3 regions of the Amycolatopsis sp. CA-161197 genome follow, and region 2 is predicted to be linked to each of the others. Evidence: riboswitches for the same ligand, from Rfam matches in the RefSeq annotation. Region 2 holds a riboswitch; each other region holds the start of a gene.

Evidence for each region. A riboswitch is a leader RNA that binds a small molecule or an ion and turns the genes downstream of it on or off. The one in region 2 is predicted to bind cobalamin.
Region 1: it holds a riboswitch for cobalamin, as region 2 does, so the genes downstream of both, ACQPXB_RS47820 (hypothetical protein) here and ACQPXB_RS33780 ((2Fe-2S)-binding protein) in region 2, are expected to answer to the same signal.
Region 3: it holds a riboswitch for cobalamin, as region 2 does, so the genes downstream of both, metE (5-methyltetrahydropteroyltriglutamate--homocysteine S-methyltransferase) here and ACQPXB_RS33780 ((2Fe-2S)-binding protein) in region 2, are expected to answer to the same signal.

Annotation. Positions count from the first base shown of each region.
Region 1 covers NZ_CP192059.1:10,092,451-10,095,713, reverse strand. Annotated here, with positions in the region: gene ACQPXB_RS47830 (VanZ family protein) at 43-702, opposite strand; gene ACQPXB_RS47825 (Gfo/Idh/MocA family protein) at 961-1,857, opposite strand; cobalamin riboswitch at 1,901-2,035, shown strand; gene ACQPXB_RS47820 (hypothetical protein) at 2,050-2,697, shown strand; gene ACQPXB_RS47815 (CbiQ family ECF transporter T component) at 2,687-3,263, shown strand, end outside.
Region 2 covers NZ_CP192059.1:7,178,853-7,182,115, reverse strand. Annotated here, with positions in the region: gene ACQPXB_RS33785 (APC family permease) at 1-1,691, shown strand, start outside; adenosylcobalamin (AdoCbl) riboswitch at 1,731-1,826, shown strand; gene ACQPXB_RS33780 ((2Fe-2S)-binding protein) at 1,934-2,590, shown strand; gene ACQPXB_RS33775 (hypothetical protein) at 2,695-3,090, shown strand; partial or broken gene ACQPXB_RS33770 (cupin domain-containing protein) at 3,061-3,201, opposite strand; gene ACQPXB_RS33765 (hypothetical protein) at 3,239-3,263, shown strand, end outside.
Region 3 covers NZ_CP192059.1:3,174,682-3,177,944, reverse strand. Annotated here, with positions in the region: gene ACQPXB_RS15235 (ribonucleoside-diphosphate reductase subunit alpha) at 1-328, shown strand, start outside; gene ACQPXB_RS15230 (ribonucleotide-diphosphate reductase subunit beta) at 401-1,474, shown strand; cobalamin riboswitch at 1,583-1,785, shown strand; gene metE (5-methyltetrahydropteroyltriglutamate--homocysteine S-methyltransferase) at 1,886-3,263, shown strand, end outside.

The sequences.
Region 1 (3,263 bases), 2.9 Mb from region 2:
GTGTCCCAGCGGGCGCAAGCGATTTAGCGCGGTTCGGCCGGCTCAGCGCCGTTCCGGATGCCCGATCCCGGCGTAGCGCGTGTCCCACACCGACCGCGGCACGCGCAGGCGGACGGGCGCGTTGCAGACGGTCCGCCGCACCTGCTGCGGGATCGCGACCACGGGCACCACGTCGAAGTAGCGCCAGCCGCGGCGGGTCAGGGCGGCGCCCAGCATGGCGCCGATGGTGTTGAGCAGCACGTCGTCGGTCGAGGTCACGCGGCCGCTCTGGATGAGGAACTGCGTGGCCTCCACCAGCACGGACGCGCTCAGGGCGGTGAGCGCGATCCGGCTGAGCGACCGCAGCCGGCGCAGGCGCAGCGGCACGAGCGCGCCCAGCGGGCTCAGGAGGAGCAGATTGCCGACGACCTGCCAGAGCGATCCGTCGTCGGACAGCGCGGCGGTGAGGTCGGCGCCGGGCACCAGGTCGAGGGTGCTCCCCGAAGCGGTGCCGACGGGCATGATGACCAGGCAGAGCACGAGCGCGCCGAGCGTCACCGCCGTCACGTCGACTGCCGCGGTCGCCGACGCGTGGCCGAGGCTGATGTCGCTGCTTCTTCGCCGCCTCCGCGCGGCGAGCAAGGGCCAGCAAAGCAGCGCGTATGGCAACGCGATGGCCGTGATCGGGATGATCCCCCAGAAAGCGCGCAGCAAGGCACCCATGCGCTTCCCTTCTCGAACCCCTCTGAACTGCTTCTTCCCGCCCTCCCAAGATCAACCTTCGCATTGCCGGTTCGAGTCGGCATGCTCAGCGGGCCGCACTATTCGGTGATCTTTCCGGTGGCGCGAAACGGCTTCCCGTGGTTCGGTCGAGGCGCGGACCGTCCATAGTGGATGCTGTGGACAACCCTGTGGAAGGATTGCGCCGACTTGGCGGAAAGCCTTGGTTCACAACGGAAACCAAGGGTTTGAGCCTGTGTACTACCCGGCGAGCTCGCGCGCCTTCTCGATGAGCGCGGACAGGTGCAGGCCACGGTGGACGTCGCACGGGTGCGTGGTCGTGCCACTCGCGACCATGGCCGCGAAGTCGTCCAGCAGAGCCGTGTAGGCCTCCCCGGCGGTGCCTGGTTTGCGGCCGAGTGTCCGGTAGCCGTGCTCGCCGTAGACCGCGACCTCGACCACGGTCGGCTGAACCGGGAGCCGCAGCGACAGCGTCGCGGTGCTCGTCGCGCCGCCCTCGTGGGCGAACATCAGCTGCCACAGGTCGTCGGGACCGCGGTGGGCCGCGAGCACGTCGGTGATGCGGCCGAGGGCGGCGTCGAGCAGGTCGAACGCGTGCGGGCCGATGTCGGCGAGCGCGCCGCCGGACGCGTCGAGCCGCCACGCCGACGTCGAGTACTGCCCGCCGAGCAACGCGCCCGAAAGCCAGCGTGCGCCGCCGCCGCGCCAGCCGCCCGAGGCGGCGAGGCCGTCGAGCCATTCGCGCGTCTGCTGGGAGAACCGCAGCGTGAGCATCACGAGCGACGCGACGCCGGCCTTGTCCACGGCGTCGGCCAGCCGCTGCGCGCTCGCCAGGTCGGCGGCGATGGGCTTCTCGAGGATCAGGTGCTTGCCGGCCTCGGCCGCGCGCGTCGCGATCTCCGCCTGCACGGCGGGCGGCACGGCGAAGGCTAGGGCGTCGACCAGGGAGAACAACTCGTCGAGGTCGTCGGTGCCGACCGCGTCGTGGGCCTCGGCCAGCGGGCGGGCGCTGGTGACGCGGCGCGCCCACACGGCGGTGAGCTCGGTGCCGGGGTGTTCGGCCAGTCCCGGCGCGTGCACCGTGGTCGCCCAGGGACCGGTTCCGACGAGGCCGATGCGCAGCTGTCCGACGTCCACGCCCGGAAGTGTAGGTGTGTCCGGCGCCGCTTCCGGCGGGTACCTCCGGTGGGTTAACGTCGGTCAGCTGTACACCACGATCGGGGGAAGCCGGTGGGAATCCGGCGCTGACCCGCAACCGTGAGCGGCCGCCCGCGCGGCCGTGAGCCGGATCGCCCGCCGTGGTCCGACTCGATGCGAGGTTCATCAACGATGCGGTTGTTCCCTGCAGTCCGGCTCCTGGCCGTGGCCGCGCTCCTGGTCACCGCCGGCCTGTCCGGCGCGAGTCCCGCCACCGCGACCGTGCCCGGGAAGGGCACCGCGGGCTACTGTCCCGACGCCACCGGCGTGACGGTGGTGGTCGACTTCCAGGACCTCGGTGGCGACACCCTGATCCGCTGCACGCCCGGGCCGCAGGCCGACGGGGTGGCGGCCATGCAGAACGCGGGCCTCGACATCGCGGGCGTCGGCAAGTACGGCCTGGCGCTGATCTGCAAGATCGAGGGCAAACCGGTCGACCAGTCGTGCTCGGGGATGCCGCCGGAGAGCGCGTCGTGGAGCTTCTGGACGGCGACCGACGGCGGCAAGTGGGCTTCGAGCCAGGTCGGGGTGCAGGGCTGGAAGCCGCCGGCGGGGAGCTTCGAGGGCTGGTCGTTCGCGCACAACAAGTCCTTCCAGGACTACCCGCCGCCGCGGGTGGCGCCGGTGCGGAAGGCCAACGCGGCGGTGCCCGCGGCCGCGTCGACGGAATCCGGCGGCAGCGGCTTCCCGTGGAGCCTGGTGATCGGGCTCGTCGTGATCGTGGTGCTGGTCGTCGCCGGAGTGGTCGTCGGGCTGCGGCGCAGGCGTGCTGCCCGGTAACGCGCGGGCTCTGCACCCGGGTGCGTGGTGGGTGTGGGCGCTCGCGCTCGCCGTCGCCGCGAGCCGCACCACCAACCCGTTGCTGCTCGCGCTGGTGATCGCCGTGGCCGGGTTCGTGGTGGTGAACCGCCGGGGCGACGCGCCGTGGGCGCTGGCTTTTCGCGTGTACGCGCTGGTCGCGGCCGTGATCGTGGTGTCGCGCGTGCTGTTCCGCATCCTCATCGGCGGCGAGGACGGCGGCCACGTGCTGTTCACGCTGCCGACGATCCCATTGCCCGCCGCGGCCGCCGGGATCGAGCTGCTGGGGCCCACTTCGGCCGAGGAGCTGCTCGGCGGCTTCTACGACGGCCTGCGGCTGGCCACGATCGTGCTCTGCGTGGGCGCCGCCAACGCGCTGGCCAACCCGAAACGCCTGCTCAAGGCCGTGCCCGGTGCGTTGGCCGAGGTGAGCACGGCGGTCACGGTGGCGCTTTCGGTGGCCCCGCAGCTGGTGGAGAGCGTGCAGCGGGTGCGGCGCGCGCGCCGGCTGCGCGCGGCGCGTGGACGGGGGCTGAGGTTCGTGAAGG
Region 2 (3,263 bases):
GGAGCGGGCTGGGGTTCACGCTGCCGGTCACGCTCGCGATCGCGCTGCTGCTCGGGGTCCTGACGCTGTCGTACCGGCAGGTGATCGCCGCGTTCCCGGACGGCGGCGGCGCGTACGGCGTGAGCCGGGTCCACCTCGGCCGCCGGGCGTCGCTGGTCGCGGCCGCGTCGCTGATCGTCGACTACGTACTCAACGTCGCGGTGTCCGTGGCCGCCGGCGTGGCGGCCCTGACGTCCGCCGTGCCCGCGCTGCTGCCCTACACGCTGTGGCTGTGCCTCGGGGTGCTGGCGCTGGTGACGGGCGTGAACCTGCGCGGAATCGCGGAGAGCGCGCGAGCGTTCATCGTGCCCACGGCGGTGTTCGTCGGGTCGATCCTCACGGTCGTCGTGGTCGGCCTGGTCCGCACGGGGCCCGCCGCGGCCGTCGCCGCGCCGGCGCCCGGGGTCAGCCTGCAGACCATCGGGATCCTGTTGCTGCTCAAGGCGTTCGCCAACGGCTGCGCCGCGCTCACCGGCGTGGAGGCGATCGCCAACGCCGTGCCGTCGTTCCGCCGGCCGCGGGTGCGCCGGGCCCAGCGGGCCGAGATCGCGCTCGGCGTGCTGCTGGCCGTCATGCTCATCGGGATCGCGGTGCTGATCGGGAAGTTCGCCATCCACCCCGTCGACGGCGTCACCGTGCTCTCGCAGGTCACCACCGCGTCGCTCGGCAACGGGTTCGGGTTCTACCTGGTGCAGTTCTCCACCGTGGTGTTGCTCGCGTTGGCCGCCAACACGTCGTTCGGCGGGCTGCCGGTGCTGGCCCAGCTGCTCGCGAAGCACAACAACCTGCCCCACGTCTTCGCGCTGCGCGCCGAACGCCAGGTCTACCGCTACGGCGTCGGCTTCCTGGCGATCACCTCGGCGCTGCTGCTCGTCGTCGCGAACGGCGACACGAACACCCTCGTCCCGCTGTTCGCGATCGGCGTCTTCGTCGGCTTCACCCTCTCGCAGATCGGCATGGTGCGGCACTGGTTGCGCATTCGCCCGCCACGCTGGCACGGCAAAGCCGTCCTCAACGGGTTCGGCGCGCTGCTCACCGGCATCGCCGCGATCGTGGTCACCGCGACGAAGTTCGGCGAAGGCGGCTGGCTCATCGTCGTCGCCCTGCCGCTGCTCGTCGCGGGCATGGAGTGGGTGCACCGCAGTTACCGTCGCATCGGCGACCGGCTCGGGCTCGGGCGCACCCCGCCCCCGCCGCGACCGAACCGGTCACTGGTCGTCGTGCCCGTGCACACGGTGTCCCGCCTGACGCGCGACGCGCTCGCCGCCGCCCTTTCGCTGGGCGAGCGCGTCGAAGCCGTCCACGTGACCCACCCGGGCGAGGAGGCCGCGGCGCGGGAGTTCGTGGCGTCCTGGGACCTCTGGCACCCCGGCGTGCCGCTCGTGCAGCTGTACGACGAACGCCGGCGGCTGGGCGAGCCCCTCGTCGAGCACCTGCGCGGCCACTCCGGCTGCCACGTCTTCGTCCTCATCGCGGAAGTCGAGCCGGACCACCCGTGGCAGCGCATCCTGCAGAACCGCCGCGGCGCCGTGCTCGCCCGCGCCCTGCGCCGCCGCGCCGACGCGGTGGTCTGCCGGATGCGTTTCCGTCTCGGGCAGCGGCCCGAACCGGGCAACGAGGGACGAACCAAAGTCCGCCGCGGTGCCAGGTGATTGACGGGCCCGCCGACGCCGCCGTACCGTTCTGGCCGCGTGACGGCTTCGAGAAGCCGGTGAGAGTCCGGCACGGTCGCGCCACTGTGAGCCCATCGTGTACCCGGTGGGCGAGTCAGGTCGAGGAGCCGTCACCTGTTCCACCCGCAAGGGACGCGTCATCCCGAAGGAGAACCGGACATGGCCAGGCTGAACACCTCCTGTCCCTCGGCCTCCATCTGCCTGCCGGTCGCCGTCGCGGTGTGAACCCGTTCTTCGCTTTCGACACGCACGCCGTGGGCGACGAGCCCGCCGCGCCGTGGCGTCCGCTCTCCGAAGTCCTCGACGACGGACCCGTGCTGCGCGAGCGCGTGACGCAGGTCCGCGCCGTGCTCGCCGCCGGGGGTGGCGACGTGGAGCTCCGGGTCGCCGCTTCCGTGACCCACCTGGGCCTCGCGGCGCGCCTCCTGTCGCCCGCCCTCGCACTCGCCGTGGGCGCCGGCGTCGTCCCCGACTTCTCCACCGCTTGGTGGCAGCCAACGACCGGCGGCGCGGTTCCGCTTTCGCTGCCCGAAACCGATGCTGTGGACGACGACCTGGTCGCGCTCTTCGACCACCGGGTCCTGAGTGGACCGTTGCGCCGGCTGCACCAGGCTCTCGCCGGGTTCTCGCTCTCGGCGACCATCCGCCGCGGCAACGTCGCCTCCGCCCTCAACGGCGCCGTCACGATGCTCCGCCGAGAACGTCCCGAGTGGACGGACGACATCCACCGCTTCCGCGACCGCCTGGAAGCCCTGCCGGTCCTCGCCGACACCGCCATCCACGAGGACGGCCGCTTCCGCCGCCGCAGCTGCTGCCTCATCTACCGCGCCGCGCCGAACCACGACGGCCCGAAATGCGGCGACTGTGTCCTGGCCTGACCCGTGCGGGTGATCGCGCTGTGGTGCGGCCTCGCGGCGGTCGTCGGTGTCGTCGGTGTCGTCGATTCGCTGACGCCCGGAGCGCCGCACCTGCCGCAGCAGAGTTGTTCGCGGCCGTTGCCGGGATCTTCGTGGTGGTCGGGATCGCCGCCGCGAAACTCGCGCTGAACCGTCCGGAGGTGCCTGCCTCGACGATGGCCCGCCACCTCTGGCGGAAGCTCCCCGCCCTGCTGCGGTGGGGAGCTCTGGCCGTGATCGCCGGTGGTGCCGTCGTCGCCGTGCTCGCCGCGCCGCGAGTGCCCTACGGCGTACCCGAGGTCACTCCTCACGGCTACCTCATGGTCACCCGTCAAGGCGATTTCTTGGTCAGCACCGCCGATTACCTCTACCTGCGCGCCGAGAACGAGCGGCTGATCGCCGCCATCGCACTCGTGGTCAACAGCGCGGCGGGAACCACCGCGTTCGCGTTGTCAGTGTGGTTCGCCGATCCGCACCCGTGACCAGTCGAGCTCGGCCAGGTTGACCACGATGGCCTCCTGTGTCGTGCGGGCGATCACCACGACGGCTTCGTTCTCCGGGTCCGGGTTCTCCTCCCGGTGCGGCACGAACGGGGTGCTCGACGCACAGCCGGCGGTCCAGCGCGGCGCCTTGGCCACTCCGGTGCCCGACGCGC
Region 3 (3,263 bases), 4.0 Mb from region 2:
GACCACGTACTACCTGCGCGCCCAGTCGGCGACGCACGTGGAGAAGAGCACCCTGCGCGGCACCGACGGCAAGCTGAACGCGGTCTCGGCCGCCCCGGCCGCCGCTCCGGCTCCGGCCGCGACGCCGGCTCCGGCTCCTTCGCCGGCACCGTTGCCCTCGCCGTCGGCCGCCGTGCCGGCGAGCCCCGCCGCGGCCGTGCCCGCCGCGGTCCCGGCCGCCAAGCCCGCCGAGCCGAAGGAGCTGCCGAAGGTCGACGACATCGACTTCGTCGCCACCGAAGGCGCCTCCTGCCGCATCGACGACCCCGACTGCGAAGCCTGCCAGTGACCTCCTCGTGAAGGGGTGCGGCCGGCGAGACCCGGCCGCACCCCTTCACGAGCCTTTTCTTGGAGCCTCTAGATGACCAACGTGGAGACCACGGACGCCACCGGCCTCGGCGCGATCGAGGTCGGCGCCGCCCGGATCAACGTCGACGACAAGCGCATGATCAATGCCCGCGCCGACGTGAACCAGCTGCTGCCCATGAAGTACCGCTGGGCGTGGGACAAGTACCTCGCCGCGTGCAACAACCACTGGATGCCGACCGAGGTCGCCATGCAGGCCGACATCGCGCTGTGGAAGTCGCCCGACGGCCTGACCGAGGACGAGCGCCAGATGCTCAAGCGCAACCTCGGCTTCTTCGCCACGGCGGAGTCCTTGGTGGCCAACAACATCGTGCTCGCGGTGTACCGCCAGATCACCAACCCCGAGTGCCGCCAGTACCTGCTGCGCCAGGCGTTCGAGGAGGCCGTGCACACGCACACCTTCCAGTACATCTGCGAAAGCCTCGGCCTGGTCGAGGGCGAGCTGTTCAACATGTACCGCGAGGTGCCGTCCATCTCCGAGAAGGACGCGTGGGCGCTGAAGTACACGCAGAACCTCGAGAACCCGGACTTCGAGACCGGCACGCCGGAGGCCGACCAGGCGTTCCTGCGCGACCTCGTGGCGTTCTACGTGATCTTCGAGGGCATGTGGTTCTACACCGGCTTCGCGCAGATCCTCTCGCTCGGCCGCCGCAACAAGATGGTCGGCATCGCCGAGCAGTACCAGTACATCCTGCGCGACGAGTCGATCCACCTGAACTTCGGCATCGACTGCATCAACCAGATCAAGATCGAGAACCCGCACCTGTGGACGGAAGAGTTCCAGGCGGAGATCCGGCAGATGCTGACCGACGCGTGCGAGCTGGAGGTCCGCTACGCGCGTGACACCATGCCGCGCGGCATGCTCGGCCTTTCGGCGCAGCTGTGCGAGCAGTACATGCACTTCATCACCGACCGGCGCGCCCAGCAGATCGGCCTCGCGCCGATCTTCGGGGAGACGGAGAACCCGTTCCCGTGGATGTCGGAGGCGATGGACCTGAAGAAGGAGAAGAACTTCTTCGAGACCCGCGTGATCGAGTACCAGTCCGGCGGCGCGCTGGACTGGGACTGATCGACTGCAGGACCGATCCCGGTCTCCGGGATCACAGCGGACGTCGTGCCACCCGGTGCCGCGACCCGCTAGGCTCGGCCACGCCACTGGTTCGCCAGGGCGTGGCCGGGCTTTTTTCGTGCGGCCGCACCCTGGCGAGGCAACAGGGAACCCGGTGTGAGTCCGGGACTGCCCCGCAGCGGTGAGTGGGAACGAAAGCCGTCACCACGATTTCGTGGTCAAGCACTGGGCGCGAGCCCGGGAAGCGACGGTGAGTAGGCGCGAGCTCGGCGCCCACGAGTCCGAAGACCTGCCCGTGGTACGTGCGCCGACGGCGTGCGTGAGTCCGGGCCCCGTGGGAGCAGGCCTGACCGAAGACGCGGTTCTCGCGTGCCCGGGCTCGCCTCGAACGAGCTCGCGAGGAGAGAGCCTGTGACCACCATCGGCACCACGATCCTGGGGTACCCGCGCATCGGGCCGGCCCGGGAACTGAAGCGCGCCCTGGAACGCTACTGGGCGGGCACCACCGGCGAGGCGGAACTGCTCGCCACCGGCCGCGAACTGCGCGGGCGGACCTGGTCGCGGCTGCGCGAAGCCGGCCTGGAATCGGTCCCCTCGAACACGTTTTCCCACTACGACCAGGTGCTCGACACCGCCGAGCTGTTCGGCGCGCTGCCGGAGCGCTTCACCCGCCTCGGCCTCTCGCCGCTCGATACGTACTTCGCGGCCGCGCGCGGCGTGCAGGACGAGCCGGCGCTCGAGATGACGAAGTGGTTCGACACCAACTACCACTACCTCGTGCCCGAACTGGGTCCCGACTCGCGCTTCGCGTTGTCGGGCACGAAGCCGCTCGACGAGGTGCGCGAGGCCCGGGAGCTGGGCATCGAGACGCGACCGGTGCTCGTCGGCCCGGTCACGTTCCTGTTGCTGGCCAAGGCGACGCGGCCGGGGTTCGAGCCGCTGGAGCTGCTCGACGAGCTCCTGCCCGCGTACGCGGCGCTGCTGTGCGCGCTGAAGGCCGAGGGCGTCGAGTGGGTGCAGCTCGACGAGCCGGCGTTCGCCGGCGACCGCACCACGAAGGAACTCAACGCGCTGACCCGCGCGTACCACGTGCTGGCCAAGACCGAAGACCGGCCGAAGCTGCTCGTCGCCGGGTACTTCGGCGGGCTCGGTCGCGGGCTGGGAGTGCTGGCCCGCTCCCCCATCGACGCGCTGGCCGTGGACCTCGTCACCGACGAGTCCTTTGTGGACTCCGTGGCGGAGGAAGGCGCCTTGCGCGACAACGAGGTGCTCGCCGGTGTCGTCGACGGGCGCAACGTGTGGCGCACGGACCCGGACCGTGCGCTCGAACGTGCCGCCCGGCTGGCCGGCACCGCGCGGCACGTGAGCGTGTCGACGTCGTGCTCGCTGCTGCACGTGCCGCACGACGTCGAGGCCGAGAACCTCGACCCACGGCTGAAGAGCTGGCTCGCGTTCGCCGATCAGAAGGTCGCCGAGGTCGTACTGCTCGGGCGGGCGCTGCGCGGCGATCAGGTGGACCTGTCTGCCGAGCGCGCGGCCGTCGAAGACCGCGCGACGAACCCGGTGGACGCGGCCGTGCGCGAGCGCCTGGCGGCGCTGAAGCCCGAGGACGCCGTGCGTGCGCCGTATGAGCAACGGGCGGCCCTGCAACAGGAATCCCTCGGCCTGCCGCCGTTGCCGACCACCACGATCGGCTCGTTCCCGCAGACCACCGACGTCCGCAAGGCGCGCGCCGCGTACCGCGCGGGCACGCTCGAGGAAGCCGCGTACGTGGCCGAGATGCACGCCG